2 regions of the Fictibacillus sp. B-59209 genome follow, and region 2 is predicted to be linked to the other one. Evidence: riboswitches for the same ligand, from Rfam matches in the RefSeq annotation. Region 2 holds a riboswitch; the other holds the start of a gene.
What was found. A riboswitch is a leader RNA that binds a small molecule or an ion and turns the genes downstream of it on or off. The one in region 2 is predicted to bind S-adenosylmethionine.
Positions count from the first base shown of each region.

Region 1: it holds a riboswitch for S-adenosylmethionine, as region 2 does, so the genes downstream of both, P4361_RS02855 (homocysteine synthase) here and metX (homoserine O-acetyltransferase MetX) in region 2, are expected to answer to the same signal.

Region 1 is NZ_JARMMC010000005.1:102,557-107,962, forward strand. Features, by position in the region: gene lipA (lipoyl synthase) at 1-149, shown strand, start outside; gene P4361_RS02825 (YhcN/YlaJ family sporulation lipoprotein) at 447-1,079, opposite strand; gene P4361_RS02830 (YutD family protein) at 1,189-1,464, shown strand; gene P4361_RS02835 (hypothetical protein) at 1,490-1,780, opposite strand; gene P4361_RS02840 (DUF3055 domain-containing protein) at 1,873-2,142, opposite strand; gene P4361_RS02845 (DUF86 domain-containing protein) at 2,298-2,750, shown strand; gene P4361_RS02850 (helix-turn-helix transcriptional regulator) at 2,841-3,482, shown strand; SAM riboswitch class I at 3,827-3,932, shown strand; gene P4361_RS02855 (homocysteine synthase) at 4,237-5,406, shown strand, end outside.
Region 2 is NZ_JARMMC010000045.1:6,993-12,398, forward strand. Features, by position in the region: gene P4361_RS22890 (MDR family MFS transporter) at 1-472, shown strand, start outside; gene metX (homoserine O-acetyltransferase MetX) at 502-1,596, opposite strand; SAM riboswitch class I at 1,679-1,787, opposite strand; gene P4361_RS22900 (universal stress protein) at 1,952-2,440, shown strand; gene P4361_RS22905 (cell wall hydrolase) at 2,478-3,071, opposite strand; gene P4361_RS22910 (cysteine dioxygenase) at 3,292-3,864, shown strand; gene proC (pyrroline-5-carboxylate reductase) at 4,065-4,901, shown strand; gene P4361_RS22920 (DUF2238 domain-containing protein) at 5,007-5,406, shown strand, end outside.

The DNA of each region.
Region 1 (5,406 bases), on a different contig from region 2:
AATATTATCATCCAGACGAATTTGCGGAGCTTCGCAAAATTGCTCTTAGCAAAGGATTCAAGCATTGTGAAGCAGGCCCGCTTGTCCGTTCCTCTTACCATGCAGATGAACAGGTAAATGCTGCCAACAAAGCGGTTCAAAGCAACTAATTAGAAAAAGGGGCTGTCCTGAAAGTCAAAAATTGACCTTCAGGCAGCTCCTTTTTGGCTTGAAAAATCTTCAATGAAAAGTTGATTGAAGTGGAAGATGCGAGACTCCTCGAAAATGAACTTCACATTTTCTTCGTGCGATATAACGCTGCCGAAGCTTTCCTTGTCCTGCGGGACTAGCGTGACAGGTGAGACTCCCGCAGGTGCTTGCACCAAGAGGCTCACCGCACGCCACGCGGAAAGCGAGCAGCATGAAGCGGAAATCAACAGCTTCCAGACTTCTTGGCCAGCCTTTTTTTATTTATTCATCGGGCTGTTCATTTCACCTTTCATTTCCCCGTTCTGATTCTCGCCATCGCTTACTTTGTATCCTTGCGGAGATTTTTTCATCTGTGCAACCAATCGGTCGATGATGCCCTCGGCGTTTTCAGTATCATAGTTGATGGAGCGGTACTGCTCGAGTTTGCCGATCATGCCTTTTTTATCTGAAACGTAGACATGGTAGTAGCGGGGGACGACGGAAAAAGCTGTTTTTTTAACATTATCCGCCATGGCCATCCGATTTTTGCTGGTTGTTTCGTAAGCCATGAGGACTTCTTCATCTGTAACCAAAACAGCCATATCTTTAATGTTCGGCAGGCGTACAGCCATGTCAGTAATCATGTCAGCCAGTTTTTGGCGATCCATTTTCGGTATTTGATTGGCAGAGAGGGGCTTTCTGTTCTCTCCCTTATATTCATGTCGCACATAGCCGAAGTCCCCGTATCTTCTGTCGGTTCCCATCGTATTATTATCATTTTTGTAATTTTTGTAGCTGGTGTTGGAAAATTTATAACCGCTTGTTGTTTCTTTTCTCGTGTCATCATCCGAGCAGGCAGCGGTAAACAGGGTAAAGGATAGGATCATTAATGCAGCAATTTTCTTGTTCATGTGATTCACCTCCTTATCCTTAGGTTGACCACAATAAAAAACTTTTTACAAAGAAATTGTTGGCTGTATTTTTATGGGACATGGTAAAATATAAAAGTGAGGTGAGTTCATGATTTGTATTGGTGAGCATTGCTACGAACTGATAGAGAATAATAAAGAGGCCTTTGATGAGGAACTGCTCAAATCAAGGTACAGCGAAATTTTACATAAATATGATTATCTTGTCGGTGATATCGGCTATGAACAGCTCAGGCTGCGCGGCTTTTTCGAAGACGGACATGATAAAGCGACATATGACACGAAGATCAGTACGCTTCCGGAATACATTTATGAGTATTGTAACTTTGGCTGTCCTTATTTTGTGCTAAAGAAAATAACCCCCTGATCAACAAGGGGTTATTTATCCTGCCTTATTTATAATTTTGGTATGGTTCTTCTGTATCTTCTCCAGGATCATCATGCGTCGGATGGGCACCGGGATATTGGCGTTCCATGCCGGCGTGAAGATTTTTATATTCATAGTTGAAGGCGCTGTAATACCGCTGATTTTCTTCCCAGGGAGTAGATTTTCCAAGCTTTGCATTAATTGGAGATCCGTATGGTCCTTCAGGCAAGTCTTCAGGCAGAACATAGCGCCTGCGGGTTTCCACATTAGAGAAATCCGTATAGGTTTTTTTATCCTTGTTATACAAAATAACCATTCCCTTCAGGCAGGTTAAGGATAGAAGGCATCTATCCTTTTTTAAACTGCCCATGAAATGGCTTTTTTTGTGTGGGTAATTTTCCCGCAAAACTATAGTGTTTCGTATAGGAACTCCCGAAGCTCCTGTGCATCTTCCTCATTAAGCTGGAAAACATGCTCCAAGTATCCCTCTTCTTCAAGGTCATCTTCTCCTATGATGGAAAAACGGCTTCCCTGCAGATCGAGAATCAGGCTCTTGCCGTAATGTCTTCCTGTTTTTACAATGGCGAGGTCAAATCGGGTATTCGTTCCCATAAAACTTACGAAGCGTGTCTCGGATTTCTCGGTATCGTCATACAGAAAAAAGCGTTCTTCTGCCACATTCAGTCCTCCTTGCCGCAAGGGCTTTCCTTCTTTCTTCCCCATGATAGCAGACAAGCCGGTATAAGAAAATAGGAGGCTCCTTCCGTAATTCTCCTTGAATTTTGTGATAAACTAATAAGGACTATGCAGAATGACAAGGCAGGGTGATACATATGTATTTTGTTGACAGAAAAAAAATTGAACACCATTTAGTATATCTGGGATCATTGCATCAGCAGGCAAAGAAACTGGCCGGCAAGGAAGGCGATGTAGAAAAGCTGGCTCTTGAACGAGCGGCTCACGTTATCATCGAAAGTATGATCGATGTGGGTAATTCGATGATCGATGGCTTCATAATGAGGGATCCGGGCAGTTATGAAGACATATTGGATATCCTTGAGGATGAAAAAGTGATCACCGCGCAAAATGCGAAAGGATTGAAAAAGGTCGTATCACTGCGCAAAATGCTGGTCCAGCAATTTGCGAGTGTCAGCCATTCTGAAATTTCCGAGGTCCTTTTGGAGAATTCTGGATCGATCGAAAGTTTCCCTGCCGATGTGAGACGCTATATTGAACAAGAATTGGGGCCTGTTTCTGCATTTTTGCCTGAAGAGGAGCAGAAGTAAAAGCTGCTATCCCTATTTCTAAACATTTTTGTTTAGAATGTACTTTTGCTAGAAAATGCTGTAAGATAGGGGTAAGGAAGGTGATTGTTAATGGCTATGGCTAATAACACCTCTACCCGTTCTGAAATCATTCATATGCTTAAGCGATATAGAAAATTGACGGTTACTGAAATGGCCAGCCGCCTTGGGATTACCGAGATGGCTGTCAGGCGCCACTTAAATACATTAGAGAGAGACAGGCTCGTTGAAACCACCCTGGTCCGCCAGGCCATGGGACGGCCGCTGAATGTGTATCAGCTCTCCGAAGCTGCGGATGAACAATTTCCGCGCAACTATTCGGGGCTGACCGTTGAATTTATGAGAGACATTCAGGAGATTGCCGGTGAGAAAGCTGTGCATGAATTGTTTGTCCGCCGGGAAAACCGCTTAAATGATAAGTATAAGAAACGGATGGAGAATAAGAGCTTTGAGCAAAAGGTGGCCGAACTCGCCGACATTCAAAACGAAGCCGGCTATATGGTCGAGTGGGAAAAAACAGAAGACGGCCAGTATGAATTAAAAGAATTCAACTGCCCGATTGCCAAAGTAGCAAATGAATATCAGAATGCCTGCTCATGTGAGCTTTCTTTATTCCAGAGAATGCTCGGTACAGACCATGTGGAACGCACAGAATGTCTTGCTAAAGGCGGCTCGTATTGCAAATATTTGATTTCCGAAGAGAAAAACGCATAAACCCTACTGGCTGATCCGCCAATAGGGTTTATTTTTTTGTTGGATTTTTACGATCATCCGCCCTCTATTCTTTCCTTCTGTTGTCGTAAGAAGGACGTCAGGTAGAGCTCTTCGAGGGTGATCTCTTTTTCCATCGTCTCGCTGGCCACACTTTTTCTCTTACTGGAGCAGGGCAGAAGACCGATATGGTATTGCTGACTGCAGCAGAAAATAAAAAATGCAAAGTTTCGAACATCGGCCAGGGGGAGCGTGCCAAAAACTTTGCCACTTCCTTATCGTGAAAAAAAGGGTTGACTTCAACATTAAAGTTCAGTATTATTCAAAATAACTTAATATTCAGATGTATCTTATCCAGAGAGGTGGAGGGACTGACCCGATGAAACCCGGCAACCAGCAGAAATGCATGGTGCTAATTTCAGCAGAACACGCAAATGTTCTGAAAGATGAGAGCCGACGGTGAAAACTGCGACCTCTTCTTTTAGAAGAGGTCTTTTTGATTGTCCAGCTTCAGTGCCCAATGCTGAAAACGAACTTGAGTTTTCAGCTAAGGTCCTTGATAGATGAAAAGTAAGACTTTCTTTTCATCCTTAGTCATCTTCGTTCTTCTCCCTCAACACAAAAAACGTGTTGCTTGAGAAGAACTCAAGCGCTTCTCGGACCTTAGCAGGGCACTTCAGCTTTTCTTGTTGGCTAACATTTTACTCAGATCCTTGCCTCTGTTTAAACCACTACATTTTAGAAGGAGAGATTGAACATGAGTGAAGAAAGAGAATATGGTTTTGAGACGGTTTCATTGCACGAGGGACAGAAAGTAGATCCGACAACAGGCGCGAGAGCGGTTCCTATTTACCAGACAACGTCTTATCAATTCAACAGTACGGAGCACGCAGCCAACCTTTTTGGTTTAAAAGAGTTTGGGAACATTTACAGCCGAATCATGAATCCGACACAGGATGCGTTTGAACAGACGATTGCAAAGCTAGAAGGCGGTGTTGGAGCGCTGGCGGTTGCATCCGGCCAGGCGGCGATTACGTATTCCATTTTAAACATAGCGGGAGCAGGTGACGAAATTGTAGCGTCTGGCTCTCTATATGGCGGAACGTATAACTTGTTTGCGAATACACTTCCGAAGCTCGGAATCAATTTTAAATTTGCAGAAGTGGATAACCTTCAATCCTTCCGTGATGCCATTACTGAAAAGACAAAAGCGGTTTACATCGAGACGATCGGGAATCCGAAAATTGACGTGGCAGATATCTCAGCCATTGCAGAAATTGCTCATGAAGCAGGGGTTCCGCTTATCGTAGACAATACGTTTGCAACACCATATCTTTGCCGTCCGATCGAGTATGGAGCAGACATTGTCGTTCATTCCGCTACAAAATTCATTGGCGGACACGGCACATCGATTGGAGGATTAATTATAGATTCCGGTAAGTTTGATTGGACGAACGGCAAATTCCCAGGACTTACGGAGCCGGATGAAAGCTATAATGGCGTCGTTTATACGGAAGCAGTCGGACCGCTGGCTTATATTATCAAGGCGCGTGTCCAATTGCTCAGAGACCTCGGTTCTTGCGTATCACCGTTTAACTCCTTCCTCTTTATTCAAGGGCTTGAAACGCTGGCCCTGCGTGTAGAACGGCATAGTGAAAATGCCCTGAAGGTGGCGAAATACTTAAAAGAACATCCTGCTGTGGACTGGGTGAACTATCCTGGATTAGAAGATAACAAGTATAATGAGCTGGCGCAGAAATATTTGCCTAAAGGTGCTGGTGCCATCCTCACTTTCGGTGTAAAAGGCGGGGTAGAAGAAGGAAGAAAGCTCATTGAAAGTGTGAAGTTATTCTCTCACTTGGCGAATGTCGGTGATTCTAAATCATTAATCATCCATCCGGCAAGCACTACGCATCAGCAGCTGACA
Region 2 (5,406 bases):
GACATTAATGATCGCGATTCAAAATGAATTTCCGAAAACAAAACTGGGAGCTGTTACTTCTGCATCAACGTTCTTCCGTTCAATTGGCGGTACGATTGGTATCACTGTTCTAAATGTAGTGATGAACCATTCCTTAGAAACAAAAATGAAAGATGTAGTGAGTGAACAAACGAACCCAATGCTTCAAGGGATCTTTCAAAAGTTAGCAGACAAAACAGATGCATTGTTCAGCATTTTAATCCATCCAAATCTTCTTAAATTGCCTGATACAATTAAAGATACCGTTATTCATTCTATACAGACCGCATGGAGTGATTCTTTTACCACTGTATTTTTAACAGGCTTGATTTTTATTGGAGCGGGTATTTTGGTCGCTTTATCCGTCGGCGGCGGAAGAATTAGCCGGGAGCGCCCTGAACAGCATACGCCTTCTAATCAGACGGCGGTTATTGAAAAACCAGCTGTTGAATAGTGATAAATAAAGACATGAGGATTATATCCTCATGTCTTTATTGTTTCTCTCATAAATTCTTTGAGCAAGTTCCCCCACTTATCAAATTCTGTCAGAAATCCATCATGGCCAAACATGGTGGATACCTCAAGATATTTTGCTCTTTTATTTTCAGCTTGAACATCTTTTACAAACTGTTCCATTAAATCAGAAGGATAGAGCAAATCACCGGTGAAACCAACACAAAGCATTTGAGCCTTATAGCTCTGGGAAGCAGCCGATACTCCTCCCCTTTCTCTGCCGATATCGTGAGTATCCATCGCTTTCAATAGTGTTAAGTAACTGTTGGCATCAAAACGGTCCGCTAATTTATCCGCTTGGTATTGAAGATAGGATTCAACTGAAAAGGCTGCATCCTCATGAATGGTTTCCCAATTCTCTGTTTGTTTTCGCTGAAATCGATGATTGAACAATGCTCCCGAACGATAAGTGAGCATACCGATCATCCGAGCAATGCCAAGCCCTTTCCTTGGTGTATTTTCTTTACCGTACTGTCCGTTATTCCATAAGGGATCACTGAGGATGGCCGTTCTTCCCGCTGCATTGAAACCTATCGCATAATCACTTAGAAAAGGGGTTACGGCAATCGGGATCAGACGCTCCATAAAATCAGGATACATCAGTCCCCACTCTAATACCTGCATGCCGCCTAACGATCCGCCGATCACTGCCTCTAGACGTCCCAAGCCGAGTACTTCCAAAAGTTTCTTTTGGGCCTGCACCATGTCTCTGATTGTTATCAATGGAAATTCAGCTCCGTAAGGACTTCCAGTAACGGGATTGACCGAGAGTGGTCCTGTTGATCCGTCACACCCTCCCAATACATTTGAAGTAATCACCTGGTATTTCTCCAAATCAATATACTGCCCATTTCCCAATAGACCTGCCCACCAGCCTTCTCCCATCTCACTGTTTAACGTATAATGATTACCTGTAAGCGCATGGCATACGAAAATGGCAGGTGCATTTGCTGCGCCGATTCGCTGGTAAGCGATATGGACATCTTTCAGCTCTTTTCCAGACTCTAACGTAAGTTCTCCTATTGCTGCAGTATCATTTACAGCAGATAATTGTGTATTTGCCAACAGATATCCCCCCATTTATTCAACAAAAAACACCTCTCTAAAAGATTCAGAGAGGTGCAATTATCCGCTTGGGCTTGACCTTCTCTTATCTCTCAAAGCCTTCTGCCTTGCAGGATTTGGCACCTGTTCAGAAATAATCTGCAGGTTGCCGGGTATCATCGGGCCAGTCCCTCCACCACTCTTGATAAGAGTCAATTATGAATTTTTCAAATACTTTAATACGTTCAAAAATACCTTACTCCTATAGGTTTGTCAAATGGAATTTGGAGGTTGGGTACAAATGTTACAATTATGTTTGCCTCTCTTATATATAGGGAATGAATTTATATAAGTTTACAAAAAAGGGGTGATTTTTATGCCTTATTACGAAAGAATCCTTGTTGGTGTGGATGGATCGGAATCTTCGGAGGTTGCCTTTTACAGAGCTATAGAAATTACGAAAGAATATCATGCGCAATTGCTAATTGTTCATATTTCTGAGGAAAAAATCCCTACTGCTCCATTAGACGCAGGTGCAGTTAACTTCGAGATGAACCGTGACAAGAGTTTTAGTGAATCCCTTCTTGAAAATTATGATGAGATGGCAAGGAAACATGGATTAAAAAATGTTAAAACCTTATCTAATTACGGAACTCCAAAAACAGAAATCCTTTCTTTCGCTTCCATGCATGAAGCAGATTTAATTGTCTGCGGTGCAACCGGGTTAAACGCTATGGAACGCATTTTTATCGGCAGTGTTTCACAATATATCACCAGGCATGCCACTTGTGATGTTCTCATCGCCCGGAACAGCCAAAAAATTGAATCATCGGGTCTTAGCATAAAGAGCTCAAGTGAACGATAATAAAACCTCGGACCTTTCAATGGCCTGAGGCTTTAATTTACTTGCTGAATGTATGGTTGCCGATTACTATATTGACAGGCTTTGTATCGAGCCAACGGCTTACCGCTGTCGTTTTATTATAGAAAAACAGCGATCCATTCGTATTGTCATAACCGGATAATGCTTTATCAACAGCTTTTTCTGATGAAGGTGAAGGCTTTTTCAGGTTGTTTTCCATGACAGGCTCAAACTGACCTTTGTCGTAGATAACCCCTTTGATCGTATCCGGAAAGCTATCAGCCTTTACTCGGTTCAAGACAACAGCAGCAACTGCAGCTTTACCTTCAAAACTTTCACCCATTGCTTCAGCTTCAACAAGAGAAGCGAGAAGTCTTTTATCTTCTGAAGAAGCTTTCACTTGATCTTCACTTACCCCTTTAACTGCCGGTATGTTTAATTGCTGGCCAGGTCTTATCATATTTCCGTCTAAATTGTTGTCTTTTTTGATACTTTCATAAGGTACGTTATAAGACTGACCAAGCTTCCAAAGTGTATCCCCTTCCTTTACCGTATGTGCGCTTGCATTTGTTCCTCCTGCTATAGAGAGCCCAATGGCTGTTATTCCTGTAATTAAACCAATCTTTTTATACATAAATTTATACCTCCTGGATCGTTGTGTTTTCGTCAAAAGTAAAAGGACGATTCCTGGTCACCCGTTTGTTGTTGCGAACTAACGCAGCCCCTAGGAGTAATGTTTCGGATATATGATATTTTTTGTGACCATTGACCGATTTTCCTTCAGAGCACATGCTGGATAAGTGGCTCCAATATACTATAGATAACCCCATTTAATTCGGCAGGAGGATGATAACTTGCTATTCCTTACTAAGATTGAAAAACTCTTCACTCCGCTCGTTCAACCTACCTCACAGGAATTGCTTGATGCTATCCATAAACTGCAAGCTAGTGTAAAGGACGCCGGCCCTTTTATCAGGGATCCAGAAAACAAACCCTATGGCAGGAAATTAATTTATAAGAGTGATCACGTAGAAATTCTCGTTATGCATTGGGCATCTGCCCTGGATTGCTCTCCTCATGACCATGGGCAGTCATATGGGTGGGTCCAGATTTTATCTGGCTCTTCAAACCACACACTCTATAAGCTCCAGCCCGGCGGACAGCCTGTGCCAGTGAAAGAACAGGTTGAAAATAAAGGATCGCTCCTAAACGTTGGAAGAGGAATGATTCATAAGATGGGTACTCATGAAAAGGATCCGCTGATTACTTTACACGTCTACTCTCCCCCAATTTCCGGTATGAAAGTGTTTGACCTTGAAAAATGTGCAGCTTGCATCGTCTCAGAAGATTGTGGAGCATGGTGGCCTGATGAACAAAGACAGTTGCTGCAAACCATTTTGCTCCCGTCACAGCCTGCTAAGCGATGAATGTATTTCCGCATATCCAGGGATTTAAAAGGTTTTCCCATAATTTCTTACAATATGTGCAGTTTAGCCTCCTTAATTCTCCCTTTCTTTAGAGATTATTGGCTATAACGGACGATGTCCCGGTAAAGGGTTGAAACCTCTTCTTTACATGTTAAGATAGGACCTTAAGTGAACTCAGCACAGCAATAAGGAGAGGTTGCATGTTAGAAACTAAAAAGGTGCTTTTTATCGGGGCAGGTTCCATGGCCGAGGCAATAGCTGCCGGAATGGTCAATCAAGATAAATTACCGCCCAGCAATATCATGATGACTAATAAACAAAATGAAGAACGACGAATTGAACTGATGAAAAAATATAAGGTGATTGCCTTACCTTACAGTGAAGTAAGGGTCCAAGAAGCGGATCTGATCATCTTAGCCATGAAGCCGAAAGATGCAGAAAAAGCATTAATCGAGCTGAAACCCAAACTAAAGCCAGATCAAATTGTACTCTCTGTTCTCGCGGGGATATCTACTGGCTTTATGGAAGAAATTCTTCCTGATGAACAGCCGGTTATTCGGGTAATGCCTAACACTTCCAGTACGATTGGAGAATCCATTACGGCCGTAACTGGTGGACAATCGGTCACAATGGAGCATATAGAAATCGCAAAAGAATTATTTTCTGCGATCGGCAGGGTAAAAGTGATTGAAGAAGAACAGATGGATGTGTTTACAGGTATAGCAGGAAGCGGTCCGGCTTACATTTACTATGTTCTTGAACATATTGAAAAAACAGCTCAGGCTGAAGGACTGGATGAGGACCTTGCAAGGGAGATTGCAGCACAAACGGTTTTCGGCGCCAGTAAAATGGTGCTGGATACAAATGCATCACCTGAATCACTAAGAAAAAAAGTTACATCCCCAAACGGCACAACAGCAGCAGGGTTGGATGCTCTGCGGGAAAATGAAGCTGGCCAAGCGTTTACTAAAGCAATCATCAGCGCAAAAGAACGATCTGCTGAGATCCGCAAAGAATTCGAGAAAGTTTTTGTATGATAATAAAAAATCGCCCGACCTGGGCGATTTTTTATATTTTAGGATAAGGTATAACTGCCGGTTGTGTCCCTCATACTGATAAAAAGGAAATCAGGAGGAGCACACATGGAAATAAACCATCCAAAAAATATTCATCTGTACATTCTGTTGCTTACTGCGCTTGTTTTCGTCTGGTCTGCTTTCCGCCCGGCTGATTATTTCACTTGGGTTCTTGAAGTATCACCCGCTGTCCTTCCAATCCTAATCCTTATGCTTACTTATAAACGTTTTCAATTTACAACTCTTTCCTACAGCCTTTTTTCCATCGTGTTCATATTAATGTTTATCGGTGGCCATTATACGTACGATGATGTCCCCCTTTTTGAGCGGATTCAGAATACCTTTCATCTCAAACGAAATGATTATGATCGGTTCGGACATTTCTTTAAGGGGCTCACGATTATTCCTGTACGAGAAGTTTTGCTCAGGCTGGAAGGCCTCCCTCGCCGTTTTTGGCTTATTCTCC